4 regions of the Pantoea allii genome follow, and region 4 is predicted to be linked to each of the others. Evidence: predicted binding sites of a transcription regulator. Region 4 holds the regulator's gene; each other region holds the start of a gene.
The links. Region 4 encodes LexA, which represses DNA repair genes until DNA is damaged. Its sites were predicted from a motif close to TNCTGTATGTACATACAGNA; they were not measured.
Positions count from the first base shown of each region.

Region 1: a site for LexA is predicted at 2,168-2,187, ahead of dinB (DNA polymerase IV). Genes of this name have one in related genera too.
Region 2: a site for LexA is predicted at 1,871-1,890, ahead of umuD (translesion error-prone DNA polymerase V autoproteolytic subunit). Genes of this name have one in related genera too.
Region 3: a site for LexA is predicted at 2,398-2,417, ahead of QNH99_RS09520 (DinI-like family protein). Genes of this name have one in related genera too.

Region 1 is NZ_CP125958.1:3,627,940-3,632,133, reverse strand. It holds gene lpcA (D-sedoheptulose 7-phosphate isomerase) at 1-419, shown strand, start outside; gene QNH99_RS17205 (class II glutamine amidotransferase) at 474-1,241, shown strand; gene dpaA (peptidoglycan meso-diaminopimelic acid protein amidase) at 1,212-1,952, opposite strand; gene dinB (DNA polymerase IV) at 2,199-3,254, shown strand.
Region 2 is NZ_CP125958.1:2,621,263-2,625,456, reverse strand. It holds gene QNH99_RS12375 (LysR family transcriptional regulator) at 1-587, shown strand, start outside; gene QNH99_RS12370 (helix-turn-helix transcriptional regulator) at 720-998, opposite strand; gene umuD (translesion error-prone DNA polymerase V autoproteolytic subunit) at 1,911-2,330, shown strand; gene umuC (translesion error-prone DNA polymerase V subunit UmuC) at 2,333-3,598, shown strand; gene QNH99_RS12355 (MFS transporter) at 3,775-4,194, opposite strand, start outside.
Region 3 is NZ_CP125958.1:2,000,554-2,004,747, forward strand. It holds gene QNH99_RS09505 (sulfatase-like hydrolase/transferase) at 1-890, opposite strand, end outside; gene QNH99_RS09510 (hypothetical protein) at 1,332-1,532, opposite strand; gene QNH99_RS09515 (hypothetical protein) at 1,815-2,081, shown strand; gene QNH99_RS09520 (DinI-like family protein) at 2,120-2,359, opposite strand; gene iraP (anti-adapter protein IraP) at 2,535-2,831, shown strand; gene QNH99_RS09530 (DUF6388 family protein) at 2,969-3,292, opposite strand; gene yedD (lipoprotein YedD) at 3,535-3,993, shown strand; gene QNH99_RS09540 (class I SAM-dependent methyltransferase) at 4,046-4,194, opposite strand, start outside.
Region 4 is NZ_CP125958.1:4,348,859-4,353,052, reverse strand. It holds gene plsB (glycerol-3-phosphate 1-O-acyltransferase PlsB) at 1-996, opposite strand, end outside; gene QNH99_RS20410 (diacylglycerol kinase) at 1,125-1,493, shown strand; gene lexA (transcriptional repressor LexA) at 1,600-2,214, shown strand; gene dinF (MATE family efflux transporter DinF) at 2,325-3,647, shown strand; gene QNH99_RS20395 (CsbD family protein) at 3,819-4,031, shown strand; gene zur (zinc uptake transcriptional repressor Zur) at 4,152-4,194, opposite strand, start outside.

The sequences.
Region 1 (4,194 bases), 720 kb from region 4:
GCTCTCACTGTGATGCGATGCATTTTGCGGAAGAACTCACCGGCCGCTACCGTGAAAATCGTCCTGGATACCCGGCTATTGCCATTTCAGACGTCAGCCATCTTTCCTGCGTGAGTAACGATTTTGGCTATGACCACGTTTTTTCCCGTTATGTTGAAGCGGTAGGGCGCGCAGGCGATGTGCTGCTGGGGATCTCTACCTCGGGTAACTCTGCCAATATCATCAAGGCTGTTGAAGCCGCGCGCGCGCAGGGCATGAAAGTGATCACCCTGACCGGCAAAGATGGCGGTAAGATGGCGGGCAGCGCGGACATTGAAATTCGTGTACCGCATTTTGGTTATGCTGATCGCATTCAGGAGATCCATATCAAAGTGATCCATATCCTGATGCTGCTGATTGAAAAAGAGATGGTCAGGTAACAGCACGACTGGCCTCCTGGTCGACAGGAGGCGTTTTGACATAAGGCGGTTGCTATGTGCGAATTGCTCGGGATGAGCGCCAATGTTCCCACCGATATTTGTTTCAGTTTTACCGGATTGGTGCAGCGTGGCGGCGGAACAGGGCCGCATAAAGACGGCTGGGGCATTACGTTTTATGAAGATAAAGGCTGCCGCACCTTTAAAGATCCCTTACCGAGTTTTAATTCCCCCATTGCGCGTCTGGTGCAGGAATATCCAATTAAATCTCATTCGGTCGTGGCACATATTCGCCAGGCGAATCGTGGACCGGTCTCCCTGGAGAATACGCATCCGTTTACCCGGGAATTATGGGGCCGTCACTGGACTTATGCACACAACGGGCAGCTTAAAGGCTACAGGCAACTGGAGACCGGGACGTTTCGTCCGGTAGGGGAAACCGACAGCGAGAAGGCATTTTGCTGGATTCTGCATAAGCTGGCCACGCGCTATCCGCGCACGCCGGGGAACTGGCCTGCAGTCTTTCGCTACATTGGGGAGCTGGCGGGTGAGCTACGGCAGAAAGGCGTATTTAATATGCTGCTGTCGGATGGTCGCTACTTAATGGCATTCTGCTCAACCAATCTGTTTTGGATTACCCGCCGTGCACCTTTTGGTCGGGCGCAGCTGCTTGATCAGGACGTGGAGATTGATTTCCAGAAACACACCAGCGCGAACGATATAGTGACCGTCATTGCCACACAACCGCTGACGGGAAATGAAACCTGGCACCGAATTGTGCCAGGCGAATGGGCATTATTTTACCTTGGAGAGCGCCAGGAATGACTGGGATGCCGCTTCAGGTTGGGTGATCACCGGGCTGCTGTTCATCACATATCTGCCGCTGGTCACATTCACGGTCGGCGGCTGATGATACTGCGCAAAGTAGGTGTAGCCGGGCTGAAGTTGCTTCCAGAAATCCGCATAGGTGGAATAGCGATGACGCTGCATATTGCTGTCGGTCATGCGAAACGGATAAATGGCAATATTCACTTCCTGCTGACCATTACGTAATGCTGCATTCACATAGGTGAAAATCTCATCCATATAGGCATTGGTCATGGCATAGCAGCCGATAGACTTACAGTCGCCATGAATCATTAAATAGTTACCGCTGTAGCCCTGGTCGCGATCGTATTGATTGGGGAAGCCAATATTAATCGCGCGATAGAAACGGCTGTCCGGCTTTAGCTGATTCATTTTTACGCTGTAAAAACCTTCCGGGCTTTTAAAATCGCCTTCACGACGTTTTGGCCCCAGGCCGCCAGAAAAGTTGCAGATGCGATAGGTATCCAGCAAGCGATATTCGTTGCCAATCTTGCCGTACAGCTCAAGGGTACGCTCTTCCTTGAAGATCTGAATATAAACCGGCGTACCGATTAACTGTTTCTTTAATTCTTTGCTCACCGGCGCCAGTGGCTGAACCGGCTCAGGAGTCATTGCCATGCTGAGGGCTGGCAGTAAAATCATCGCAAACAGAAGTGCGATTTTGCCCATGCTGTGTACACCTTGAAGTGAAGAAGAACAACGGCGCGATAAGTGCGCCTCTGTTTGCATTATCGGAACTTTCCGCTACCGCAGCGCAACATTAAACATTGTGTGTTTTTTTAGCAATACAGCGCAGAGCAAAATGTCCATTTCTTTGACGGAATAGCGCCGAAAATTTGTAAAGTTTGTTAGCAACTGCAAGAAATATTGCACAAGCCTCTTTGGACTGTATACTTATCCAGTGCTGGAGGGGCGATGCGTAAGATCATTCATGTCGATATGGACTGCTTTTTTGCCGCAGTGGAAATGCGTGATGACCCTTCATTGCGCGATATTCCCATGGCGATTGGCGGCAGCCGCGATCGGCGCGGGGTGATCAGTACCGCTAACTATCCGGCACGCAAATATGGCGTGCGCAGTGCGATGCCCACGGGCATGGCGCTGAAGCTATGTCCTCATCTGCGTTTATTACCCGGGCGCTACGAAGTTTACAAAGAGGCATCCAGCCAGATTCGCGCCATCTTTTCACGTTTTACCTCCCTCATCGAGCCACTGTCGCTGGATGAAGCCTATCTGGATGTCACCGACAGCACGCACTGTCAGGGATCAGCTACGCTGATCGCCCAGGAAATCCGCGCCACTATCTATCGGGAAACCCAACTCACGGCCTCTGCGGGCATCGCACCGATTAAATTTCTCGCCAAAATCGCTTCTGACTTAAACAAGCCTGATGGCCAGTTTGTCATTACCCCTGCACAGATGTCTGATTTTTTACTGGCGTTGCCGTTGGCGAAAATTCCCGGTGTGGGAAAAGTGTCGGCAAAAAAGCTGGAAGAGCTGGGATTACATACCTGCGGCGATGTGCAAAAAGCCGATTTGGCGTTACTGCTTAAGCGCTTCGGTAAATTTGGTCGGATCTTATGGGAGCGCAGCCACGGTATTGATGAACGCGGTGTGGTGGTTGAACGCGAACGTAAATCGCTGGGCGTTGAGCGCACGCTGGCTGACGATATCGACAGTTGGGAACGCTGCCTGGAGATTATTGATTACCTCTATGCCGAGCTTGATCGGCGCTTAACTCAGATACGGCCCGATAAGCATATTGCGCGTCAGGGCGTGAAACTGAAGTTCAGTGATTTTCAGCAGACGACCCAGGAGCATGTCTGGCCGGTGCTGAATAAAGACGACATGATTGCCGTGGCGCGTAAAACCTGGGATGAGCGCCGGGCTGGACGCGGCGTGCGGCTGGTGGGATTGCATGTGACGCTGGTGGACCCGCAACTGGAGCGGCAACTGCTGCTGGGATTATAAGGGGGGGGCCGCCGTTGGCGGGGATGGGGTTTGCTTTGGTTCTGCCCGGTTGGGCTGGGCGCTGCGGTTTTGCATTGAGCATATTCTGCCCGGCTGGGCGTTACGGTTTTGTTCTGAGCATGTTCCGCCCGCCAGGCGGCAGGGAGTTTCAGCCTGCCCGAGCAGGCGGTCGGGTTAAGGGGCTTGCGCCAGCCCCTTAACAATCCCGGCGTCCGGCAGCCGTCGCTGTCCCTTCGTCACTCACTGCGGCCTGACGGACCGTCCGGATGCGCCCTCCGTGGCGCAGCCGTCCTCGTCGCGGCATCCCTGCCGCGCCGTCCTGGCCTCCGTTCTTTCCTCAGCGCGCCGGATGCCTCCAGCAAATCCTCGCCTGTGAGGGCTTATTCTTTAGTTGATGTGGGGTTGCCTGTTGGCGTGGGCGATGCCGTTTTACTTCCGGTGTGTTCCGGCCATCGGGCAGGGGAGCTACATTTTTGCTTCAGGTGTGTTGTGCCTGCAAGGTAGTGGGGATGCGGTTTTGCTCTGAGCATATTCTGCCCGGCTGGGCGTTACGGTTTTGTTCTGAGTATGTTCCGCCCGGCTGGGCGCTACGGTTTTGCACTGAGTATGTTCCGCCCGCCAGGCGTCGGGGAGTTTCAGCCTGTCCGAGCAGGCGGTCGGGTTAAGGGGCTTGCGCCAGCCCCTTAACAATCCCGGCGTCCGGCAGCCGTCGCTGTCCCTTCGTCACTCACTGCGGCCTGACGGACCGTCCGGATGCGCCCTCCGTGGCGCAGCCGTCCTCGTCGCGGCGTCCCTGCCGCGCCGTCCTGGCCTCCGTTCTTTCCTCAGCGCGCCGGATGCCTCCGGAACCCCCCCGCCTGTGAGGGCGTATATTTTTCCGAAATACTGCTTCGCCTGTTATTAACATGCGTAATCAGAACTGAAGACAGGGAAGCCTGAC
Region 2 (4,194 bases), 1.7 Mb from region 4:
TGTTACCCCGGCTTGAGGTGTTTCGTCAGCAGCACCCGGCGCTGGAGCTGAATGTGCGCACTAACAATAACGTGGTCAGCCTGGCGGGGGAAGGCGTGGACTATGCGATTCGGTTTGGCGCGGGTGCCTGGCCCGCCACACACAATGAGCGGCTGTTTACGGCACCGCTGACGGTGCTCTGTCGGCCGGACATCGCCAGCCGTCTGCAGCAGCCTGCCTGTTTGTTGCGGGAAAACCTGTTACGTTCCTATCGGGCTGATGAGTGGGACAGCTGGTTTACGGCGGCGGGAATGGCACCGCCCAGGATCACCGGCCCGGTATTTGACTCGTCACGTTTAATGGTTGAAGCCGCGATCCAGACCGGCGCTGTTGCTCTGGTGCCGGCGTGCATGTTTCAGCGTGAGCTGGATGCCGGCACGCTGGCCCGTCCTTTTACGCTTGAGATCGATGTCGGTGGCTACTGGTTAACCTGGCTCCGCTCAAAGAAGATGACGCCCTCGATGGAAATATTCCGTGAATGGATAGTGCAGCAGGCAAAAGGCGGTCATGAAGAGCCGGATCAGCCCGATGCAGGCGGCGCGCCTTAATGCTAAACGCCATCTGAGCAGCAGCATCGTGCTCAGGCGGCAAGGCGGCGCTGTATTCACTCATCGCGCAGAGAAAAAGCGTTAACGGCTACCCGCTATGACGGATGTAAAAAATAGCCTGTTCGGGATGATTCATTTCATCAGGCTATCGCTGTGTGGAAGCCTGCGGTGTTCAGTTTTTTCAGTTTCGTCACGCCTTCTGTTATTAAGAAACCAGATAATAAACTCACTGTTATTTTTCACGCCAAGCTTTTTCATTACGCGTTGTTTAATATAATATGCAGCGTGTACAGGGAGTGCCATCCAGCTTGCTATCTGTTTCATATCCATTCCCGTCATAAAAAACCACGTTAATGAAATCTCATCGACCGTTAAACAAACCTGTTGTCCGTCGTTATTTTTTATTTCCATGCTGTGCTCCTTTTCAACATACAGCTGTCTGATCAGGGCTCATCATAGCGCTGGGATGAAGTAATGGCATTTCACGTATTCTTTGCTTATCTTAAGTCTTTAATCTTCATTTAAATCAATTGATTATTCTTGTTTTCCGATCTGATCTGCCTGAGAAAGGTCAGGTTAAGCGAAGAACATATAACGCATCATATCGCCGCTGCGCGCCAGTGCATCAAATATCGTGGGGCTTGTTGAGTCCGTGTGATATACAGACTACTCTGCGATTGCTTTTTATCGCGTTGGATCGAATGCGCGGCTGAGCCTTACGGCAATAAACACCTGCGCTTCTGGTGTTAATCCTGTTGGACAGATAACACCATTTGAATTTTGCGCAATAAACTTCTCTTTGGCTCGTTATGTATTATGCGGCTTCTGTATTTGAATAAATAGGTAAGGCTAAGGAAAGGGGAGGTAAAACGTAACGATCCCCAATCGGGTTTACATTATGTTATCGCCAGGGATTCAGGGATATATATTTCAGAATACAGGCGTGACAGGTAATTTAAATCCAGCCAGTAACAAAGAACTGAAAACAACCGGGCGAGTCGTCAACAGAACCGCCTTATGTCTTGTTTTGCGCAGTACAGAACGTCAGCCAGAGACGTGTAAACCCGCTGTGTACTTCTGCAGGACGATGGCAAAAAAGGGGAGCCATCAATGAAAAAATGCCAGGCGTGCAGAAGGCAACAGGTGAAAGCATAACCTGAATGCACAATCGTTAAGCGGCTGCATAAAACCGACACCGCTTCGCTGTAACAAAATCTTCATCCACATCAACCGCTTCATATAAACCTCTGCCGTTTCACTTGATCAAACCCATCGATCGCGATTACTGTAAATATATACAGTTATTTTGAAGGGGAGGTGAGTATGGAATTTATCAGGCCAGCAAAAGTCAGTGCGCTGTTACCGCTGCCACTGTTTATGGAGCGGGTGCCATGTGGTTTTCCGTCACCGGCTCAGGACTATGTTGAGCAACGTCTTGATTTGAACAAGCTCATCGTTCAGCACCCCAGTTCGACCTACTTTGTACGGGTAAGCGGAGAGTCGATGACCGGCGCAGGCATCAACGACGGCGATATGCTGGTGGTGGACAGCGCGCTAAGAGCCTCGCATGGCGATATCGTGGTGGCGTCCGTGGACGGAGAATTTACCGTTAAGCGTCTTCAGCTTCAGCCCTGCCTGCAACTGATGCCGATGAACCGGCAGTTTAAACCGATTGCGATTAGCACGGAAGATGCGCTGGAAGTGTTTGGCGTGGTGACCTATGTGATCAAGTCGGTTTATTAATCATGTTTGCGCTGGTGGATGTGAACAATTTTTATGCCTCCTGTGAGACGGTGTTTCGCCCCGATCTCAAAGGAAAGCCCATCATTGTGCTGTCTAACAACGACGGCTGTGTGATTGCGCGTAATGCAGAGGCAAAAGCGCTGGGCATTACCATGGCTGTGCCGTTCTTCAAAATGAGAGAGATTATTGCCCGCCACAACGTACAGGTCTTTAGCTCCAACTACGCGCTTTATGCGGATATGAGCACCAGAGTAATGACGTTGCTGGAGGAAATGGCCCCGTCGGTGGAAATCTACTCGATTGACGAGGCTTTTCTGGATTTAACGGGCGTCAGCCATTGCATGTCGCTCGACACGTTGGGCCACGAGATCAAAACCCGGATAAAAAAAGAAGTTCATCTCAACGTCTGTGTCGGCATAGCCCCCACCAAAACGCTGGCGAAGCTGGCGAATTTTGCCGCTAAAAAATGGGCAAACTACACCAAGGGTGTTGTCGATCTGTCCGATCCTGCACGTCGGGAAAAACTGCTGGTGAAGGTGCCCGTTGCGGAGGTCTGGGGCGTAGGTCGACGGCTCAGTCAGCGGCTTGAGGAAATGGGCATAACCTCGGCCGCGGACCTGGCGCGTCAGCGCCCCAGCCTGATTCGTAAGAACTTCAGCGTGGTGCTGGAGCGCACGGTCAGAGAATTATGTGGCGAACCCTGCCAGGATTTAGAGGCGCTCGAACCCACCAAACAACAGATCATGTGCTCACGTTCCTTCAGCAGCCGCCTCTCAGACTATGCCCAGGTGCGTGAGGCGGTCTGTACCTATGCCGAACGTGCCGCCGAAAAACTGCGTAAAGAAAACCAGTACTGCAGACAAATCGGGGTATTTCTGCGCACCAGTCCGCATGCACCCGGCGAAAATTTTTACGGTAATCAGGCGACAGGGCAACTCCTGACGCCGTCCCACGATACGCGCGATATTATTCGGGTGGCGACCGAGATGCTCGACTATATCTGGATAGAAGGACACCGCTATATCAAGGCCGGCATAGTCCTTAGTGATTTCTTCGATCATGGCGTGACGCAGTTGGATATGTTCGATGAGCGTTCGGTTAACCCAGGCCGTAACGATCTGATGCAGGTGATCGATCGGATTCATAAAGAGGGCAAAGGAAAGATGTGGTTTGCCGGGCAGGGCACGGAAAAACGCTGGGCCATGAAGCGCGAGATGTTGTCGCCTTGTTACACCACAAGGTATTCAGACCTTCTTGTCGTAAAATAACCTTTTACATCATCATATTATGATTTTTCATGACGCAAGGTGCACACGGATGCCCGATCAGTCATTTGTTGAAATCCAGTTTGTCCTCAACATAATCTTGTATCTGAAAAAGTGCGGGTAGCATGAAACCAGTACGCAGACGTCAATGCTCGCGGCTCACCCGGATCTTGCACACCTCAATCCGAAGATTCTCTTTGAACTGAGCCACCGGCTTCATTTTTTTTTAGGTGAAGGTTCCGCGTTTTACCTGAAAGAAGGACTGTTCCGGTAATGCCTGTTAGCGCGATAAGCGAACTCATCCCAGCAAAAGCAACCATCAGTCCCCCAGCTGCGAGCAGCCCGGAAAGAAGGCCAGAAAGGGCTTCAGCAGTGTTTGCCAGTGTAGAGAACGTGCCGAATGTCTTACCTGTATTCTCCGCTGGGGACAACGTCTGTATAACTGTCACAAGCGCAATATCTACAAAGGCACCGCTGATCCCAAGTATAAATGCGAGAGGAAGAAGAAAATTAAAGGAATACAGAGCGGTAAGTGACATTACAAATAAAAGCATACCGTACAAGAACCAGTACCGCATTACTCTCTCGGGTGAAGCCTG
Region 3 (4,194 bases), 2.2 Mb from region 4:
GTTTTACCATCGGGTGCATGGGTGCCAACAGTAAGGAGAGACAATAAAAAGGGTTGTTTAGTATTAGATAAATTAAGGTACTTATCCCATGCATAGTCTAACAAGACATCATCCTGGACACCCCATCCACTGATTTGATCAGATTTAGCAATTTTATTTTCAATGAAAAAATTCAAATCGTCTTGACGACTCCATCCATGTTGTGAAAAAAATTTATCCGCACCAGCAAACTCTTTATTACTGCCTCTGATAAAGTGAGTCCGGTAACCAATTTTTTTAAGCCATGAAGCAACACAATTAGCCTTGGGTAAAAAATGGGCCGCGTTGCCGCCGGTGTTCCCTTGCGCCATTACTAATGGTACGCCACATTGTGTATTGACCATTCCAGCCATCGTCCAACCAAAGCCGCCATTTGTTGGTTGTATTATGTTAGTAAATTGAGCATAGTCGTTTGCGATTTTCGATAATTCAGGTAAATAATTTGTTTCGTTTATTTTTTCAAATGTTTTTTCAAGGCTTTCAGCATATATAAAAACATAGTTATATTTTTTATTTAAGCTGGAATTTAAAGTTTTATATTCCGCCGAGACGCGGTCTGCATTCCCTTGAGGCTTTATAATATGTAATATTGAAGCTGATATGTTTCTTGAAAATGGCATCGTTAGTATTATGAGAAGTGAACAAACGAAAAAATAGTTCGTTTTTTCTATATTTATTTTTTTGATTTTATTTTTTTTACATAAGACACAATAACCAATCAGTATTGACGATGTAATGAGGAATGGTATTGCCAGCTTTAACTTAGGGTATAAGTCGTCAAGGGATGTTCCACGAGTACTATTGAATAAATGATAAAAAACGGCATCTGTTATGCCATTTCCTGTAAACATATTGCAAACAGACCAGAAACAAAAAAGCAACAATATTATGCAAGTGATAACTGTTTTGCAAATTATAAATCTATTAGATAAAAATGTTGATAAAATTAATGATGTCAATAAAAAATATGTCATTTTTCTTAATTAATTCAAAGGTGTTGGGGAAGCAAATTATTGCATTTTTTATGCCTGCATAAAAAACATTCGCTGTGAATTTTTTAAAATTTATTGATCGCAATTAGTTTTTTTGAATTGATGATTTTTTATTAATTTTTTGTGGCTAGCCAGGATAGCTTGTGTAAAGTTTTTGTTTTAAAATTAATTGACTTTTTGAAATATTGTGTTTTTATGTTGCGAGATAAGAATAATATTTCATCAAGGCATGCTTCCTGCACTAGCTACTGTATAAAAATAAGTATGATTGCCCCGTTTATAGGGGCAGGGTGTTATAGTCTAGGATGCCTTGTATGGATCTTTTTTATCATCCTGGCTGTCATCATTTTTTCTTGGGACTTCGCCATGATCTTTCGGCGCATCGGTAGCAGGATGATCATCTTCCTCGTACGCATTACCCGCATTCGGCGCAGCTTCGGGTAATCCTTTGCTGACATCACCTTCATGTTTACGTTGTTCGTTACTCTGATGTTTATGCATTGTTTGCTCCTTTCTTCACTCTGTTTAGTGTAGACCAGCAAAACAATTTCGTGGAAAACCGCCGTGACACGGATGAATGCTGCTGTGCATTAGCCAGCATTGTTGCGCTATTGCGACTACGCTTAAACGCTGACGCTAAGCGTTTGACCTGCTTACTCAGACTTCGCTCACCAGGCTCTTCAGCCACTTCCGATTATTCCTAATGCAATATCGCTATATTGTCCTATCTTTAAATCTCCAGGCGATATTTTCATTGGATAAACCACCAAAAGGAAAGACAGCATGACTGATTCAATCGAAACCAAAAGCAAAACAGATTACCTGCGTGACGTGGCATCACAGCTGAAAGAAATGCGTCACTATGCACAGACCAATACCGAGACACTTTCCGCCCATTGGTTAGCTTTTGATGCCGGTGAATACAAAGATGAGGGCAATGCAGCCCGCATTGATGCGCTGCTCAACAAGCAGGGTACGTTGCTGGAAGATCTGGAGAAGGCGATTCAGGATATCGAAATTGAAATTAACCACAGTGAGCAGGAGAGTTAAGTTATCTCCCGCTAACTGATGTGGTGGCGATTAAGGGATTAATCAGCCACCAACCAAAACTCTGCCTCATCAAACATCTCTTCCACCAGACGCGCTATCGTCGCCTTCTCGTTTTTGCTGAGATCGGTTTCAATCGCATTACGTTCCATGGGTTTGACCTTAACCTCGATATCAGGAAAAACACGATGTACGCGTTTTTCTAACTCTTCTAAGATCATTTCACGCGCGCCTGGCAAGCCCGCGACATTACGTTTATCGTAAATTAACTCTACAAACATGTTAACAATCCCTTAAGGGCAAAATCGCTTTGCCATTTTACTGTAAATAAAAACAGTATCAAGCTGATGTTCGGGTTAATTCGTTTTTTCTGAGCTGCGTAGAAAAGCACTTTCATCTGGTTTACTCTGATGGCGTTCACAACAATATGTGCGCTCACTCACCAGGAGAAGTGCAATGCGACAATTGGTTATAGATATTCTGCTCAAACTAGCAAAAATGGATGTCGACGCAAAGGAACTGACTGCGCAGATCGAAGCGCAGTCGTTGTTGGTTGCAGCTTTATTAGTCCAGGCGAAACAAGACAACGCGTTAACCATTTCAGAAACGGTTCAGGATGCGATAGTAACGGCTTCACGTTCATCCTCTGAGTTCATGCAGTCGGATATCGATTTGCTACTGACTCACATCAACCGGCTGCTGGCCGTCGCCAAATATGTTGAAGTAAGAGGTAAAATGGCAGAGGAAGAGTAACGGCTTCGCTGGCGATAAGTCTGTGGTCTGTCGCCAGCGAAGCCGGTCAACATGATGATCGGCAAGCGCGTGCTCACTTTGTTACTCTGTCGTTCGCATCACGCGTCTTGCCTTCTCGCCTGCAAAGGGCTGAGTCACTACAGTTCATTCTTAATACAGAACTCTTCCCAGCTCATTCCCAGTGATTCCGCATGCGATCTGAGGTACGCCTCTATCGCCTCGGCGGCAACGGCTTTATCTGGTTCCGCGAGCTGGATTGAGAAAATAATGCCATCGAGATTCTTTTGACGTAAAAAAGCGGCGTAGATGCGCTCGGCATGCCATTCGCGTAATTCTCGCAACGACATGTTGGCGGCGCGTGCATCGCTTTCCGTCAGCTCGTCTAATGCCGCCTGGAAGTCAGCATGGGCAGTGAAGAACAGGGTTCGCGCCTGAGCGTAATACGCTTCTGGAGTTTTCATTGCAGGTTTCCTGATATCTATTGCAGCGGCACAGTGTAGCCTGTTACATCAGGCTTGTCAGGCATAGCCGGGGCAGGGCAAGACGGCGTCCTTCATGCAGATGGCGTGGATAAACCCCGTTCGCCAGCGCCTGATACCCAGGAAAATGCCGCTTTATCTCGAGGACCGTATTCAGATAGCTTGCGCACCTTACCGTAAAAATTATAACGTAGCCGCCATCAACCGGATTGTAGGGATCAAAGATGAAAAACTGGATGCTGATTGCCACACTGGCGCTGAGTGGTTGCGCGCAAATCAATAGTTATGAGAGTGCGGTGCAAACGCCTGCTCCGGCAAATTTACAAGGTAACTGGCAGACGGTAGGGCCACAAAGCGATCTGATCAGTGACAAGGCAATGGCCAGCCTCATTATCCATGCCGATGGCAGTACGCTGGATTGTCGCCAGTGGCAGCGGGTGATTGCGAAACCAGGTAAACTGACACTGCTGAACGGGGATTACGTCAACGTTACGCGTCAGATGCGGGTGATGACTTTGGATGTAGATAATGGGGAGCTGGAATACGACGGCCTCACAATGCGTAAGGTCGAGCGACCGACTCTTGATTGTCAAAACGCCATTGCTGAAGTGGCAAAGCAGCCCGGCGTTGCGGTTATCCAGAATATCGAGCCTGAGAGCATGCGTCCTCATCTGGCGAAATGATGGTAAAAACGGCCCTGTGGGCCGTTTTTAATGAGACGTATCAATAGCGTGATTAGCGCTTTTGCAATAGATAGCTATTTTCAAATCCTGGCAGACTGCCAATGACATCAAAATCATTAAAATAGCCGCCAGCCCGCAGCAGATCAACCGCCGGCCCGACCTGCGGTGAATACTGATGATCGCGGTAGTCGTCAAATACAA
Region 4 (4,194 bases):
GGCGATGTGCGGCGGGACCAGCCCCTGGTGATACAGCACGTAAGACAGCAACAGGTAATCCATATGGCTGCGGTGGCAGGGCACATAAACAATTTCATGACCGTCCTGAGCCAGCTGGCGAACGCGCTCACCGCCGTTGACGTTGATGCCCTGATAAAGTCGACTCCAGAGCCAACCCATCACGCGATCCGTGACGCGAATCGCTTCGTAGGAGAAGTTGGCGGCAATCTCCTCCATCATTTCAACGGCGTTTTGCTGGGCTTTTTCATGCGAAACCTTCTTGCTGCGGGCTTCGTCTTCTACCGCTTTTTCTATCGCTTTCGATTGCAGCAGGCGATTGAACAAATCCTGACGCGCGGGCAGGCGCGGACCGACCGCTGCCAGACGCTGACGGGCAAAGTGGATACGAGCGACCCGGGCCAGTTTTTGCGCAATTGATTTATCCGTACCGTGTTCAGTCGCCATACGACGCAGGGAAACGGTTGGCGAGAAGCGCACAAAACTGTCGCGACCATGCCAGAGCACAGCAAAGAATTTTTGTACCCCATTTAACAAACGTAAATGAGGCGGATTATCTTCTCCCTGCACTTCCCGGCCGGGTGCGCGGCCGAACATGACGGAAACCGGTAACATCTGGATATCAAGCTCAGGGTTACTGCGGTGCAGATCGAGATACTCGTGGAAGATTTTTACCGACTCGACGCTGGGCACGAAATAGGGAAACACGCGTGGGCCATCGTGGATAAAGACATGACGCGGCAGCAAGGCCCCGTCAATCTCCAGCGGCGAAAGCGGATCGGGCAGCTCGTGCCTGATGCACTGCGCGCGCAAAGTCAGGAGATCGGCCTTTGAATCATAAGGCAGGACATACATAATAGGCCGGGTTGGGTCCAGCCCATGTTCGGATACGGGATCGGCCGGAATGGCCTTACTCTTTACCAGAAACGACAGGGGTAAATTCAGTAATTTATAAAAAAGTATACGCCAACCTGACATAGACAACATGAAGCCTCTTGTTAGCAAAGCGGCGCAAGCTTATCAGAAAGCGCAGCAAAAATCTGTGACAGCGACAATTGTGCGCTGCCCAATATTGACGTCAATCCTTTGAAAAGAGTTCCTTTATTATGACAAATAATGTCACCGGCCTTAACCGAATTGTGAAAGCTGCGGGCTATTCATGGCAAGGTCTTCGTGCTGCCTGGCAGCATGAAGCTGCTTTCCGTCAGGAAGCGGTTACCGCACTGGTAGCGATTATCCTGGCCTGCTGGCTGGATGTCGATAGCGTTTCGCGCATCCTGATGATTGGCTCTGTCGTACTGGTGATTATTGTTGAAGTCCTGAACAGTGCCATAGAAGCGGTGGTAGACCGCACCGGTCAGGAGCGGCATCCTCTTGCTGGACGAGCAAAAGACATGGGCTCCGCCGCCGTTTTCATCGCAATATTACTGGCCCTTTTTGTCTGGGGAACGCTGCTTTGGTCGCATTTGCGATAAGCGTTCCATCTCGCGTCAAATAACTGATTTTGGCCTGAGTTTTGGTTTCCATTTCACCAATACCTGTATATACTCACAGCGACTGTATAAACAACCAGGGGGCGGGATGAAAGCATTAACCAGCAGGCAGCAACAGGTCTACGACTTGATTCGCGACCACATTAATCAAACAGGCATGCCGCCAACGCGTGCAGAAATCGCCGCGCAGCTTGGTTTTCGTTCGCCAAATGCAGCCGAAGAACACCTGAAAGCACTGGCGCGTAAAGGCGTGATTGAAATCGTCTCTGGTGCGTCCCGCGGTATCCGTTTGTTAATGGAAGAAGAGCCATCAGACGGCCTGCCGTTGATTGGTCGCGTCGCCGCCGGTGAGCCATTACTGGCCCAGGAACACATTGAAACGCATTACAAAGTAGATCCTGACATGTTCAAGCCTGCAGCGGATTTCCTGTTGCGCGTGAGCGGAATGTCGATGAAAGATATCGGCATTATGGATGGTGATTTGCTGGCGGTTCACAAAACGCAGGAAGTGCGTAATGGTCAGGTTGTGGTTGCGCGTATTGATGATGAAGTCACGGTAAAACGCTGGAAGAAACAGGGTTCTGTGGTGCATCTCTTACCTGAAAACAACGATTTCGAGCCTATCATTGTTGACACACGTGCCCAGTCTCTCACCGTTGAAGGTCTGGCTGTCGGCATTGTCCGTAACGGTGAGTGGTTGTAAAACCCGTTAAGGTTATTGGCATGCGTCAATCTTAACGTTCTCCAGTCTGCCCTTACTTTGCCGCTGTGGGTTTATCTCTGGCCCCGGCGGTTTATCGCACGGATTCAAGAATGCGCTTTCTGACAGCTACCGATAAAAACCTGTGGCGGTTAGCGCTGCCCATGATCCTGTCAAATATCACGGTTCCTCTGCTCGGTCTGGTCGACACGGCCGTGATCGGCCATCTTGACAGCCCGGTTTATCTGGGTGGTGTGGCTGTCGGTACGACCATCACCAGCTTCATCTTCATGTTGCTGCTTTTTCTGCGTATGAGTACCACGGGCTTAACGGCTCAGGCATTGGGTGCGGGTGATAAGACCGCTCTGGCGCGAGCGCTGACTCAGCCACTGCTCATCGCGCTGGTCGCGGGCCTCTTATTTATCTTCCTTCGCTATCCCGTTACGACGTTAGCCACCCGCTTTATTGGTGGGGACCCCGCGGTATTGGAGCAGGCAGCCCTGTTTATCCATATTCGCTGGCTCAGTGCGCCCGCAACGCTGGCTAATTTAGTCATCCTGGGCTGGCTGCTGGGCGTTCAGTATGCCAGGGCACCGGTCATCTTGCTGGTGGTAGGTAACGTCATTAATATCCTGTTGGATCTCTGGCTCGTGCTGGGTTTGCACTGGGGCGTGGCGGGTGCCGCTAGCGCCACCGCGCTGGCAGAATACGCAACGTTACTGGTCGGTGCGGTGATGGTGTGGCGCGTACTAACGCTGCGGGGTATCACCTTGGAGATGCTCACTCACAGCTGGCGCGGCGACATCCACCGCCTTCTTCGCCTTAATCGCGATATTTTACTGCGCACCTTGCTGTTGCAGCTCTGCTTTGCCTCTCTTACCGTGCTCGGCGCCCGCATTGGCCCTGACGTCGTCGCGGTCAATGCCATCCTGTTAATGTTCATTACGTTCACCGCCTACGCGCTGGATGGGTTTGCCTACGCCGTAGAAGCCTTTGCCGGTGAAGCGCACGGGGCAAAAAACGGCACCCGGCTGCAGCAGGTATGGCTATCTGCCTGTCGTCAGGCGCTGGTGGTGGCGCTGTTTTTCTCACTCGTCTATGCCCTGTTTGGCTATCAGATAGTGGCATTCCTCACCTCTATCCATGCGCTGCAACAGGCCGCTGACCGCTTTTTGATCTGGCAGATTGTCATGCCGCTAATCGGCGTCTGGTGCTATCTGTTGGATGGCATGTTTATTGGTGCGACAAAGGGAAGAGAAATGCGTAACAGCATGGCGGTGGCTGCCTTGGGCTATTTCCTGACGCTCGCTACGGTGCCCCTGCTCGGCAACCATGGTTTGTGGCTGGCGATAGCGGTCTTCCTTGCCCTGCGTGGCTTATCCTTGTGGCTGGTCTGGCGTAAACACTGGCGCAATGGCACCTGGTTCACTGCCTGATCGCTGAACCGGAATTATGACGCAGGATACATATTATTTTCATTTTTTCCGGCAAACCTGAAATTACCTACTACAATTAACTTTGAATGGCGCTGTTAAGTAGCGCTTTATATCGTGATTTTGTTTAACTGCAAAATAAAACGAAACCGAAGGATGACGTGGAGGTCTGCAATGAATAAAGACGAAGCGAGTGGTAACTGGAAACAGTTCAAAGGAAAGATGAAAGAGAAATGGGGCAAGCTGACCGACGATGATATGCAAGTCATTGAAGGTAAACGCGATCAGCTGGTCGGAAAAATTCAGGAACGTTACGGCTACGCGAAAGAAGAAGCGGAGAAAGAAGTAACGGCCTGGGAAGGTTCCAACAAAGATTACCGCTGGTAATCACGCTTTCAGGGACGCTCCTACCCGGGTCGGTACGCTCATGCCGGCCACCGCACAAGGATGTGCACATTAACCCTGTAACCCCAACCCTGTAACCCCAACCCTGTAACCTCAACCCTGTTAACCCCGTTTACCGCGCTTTTTCCCTTCAGTCTGATGGTCG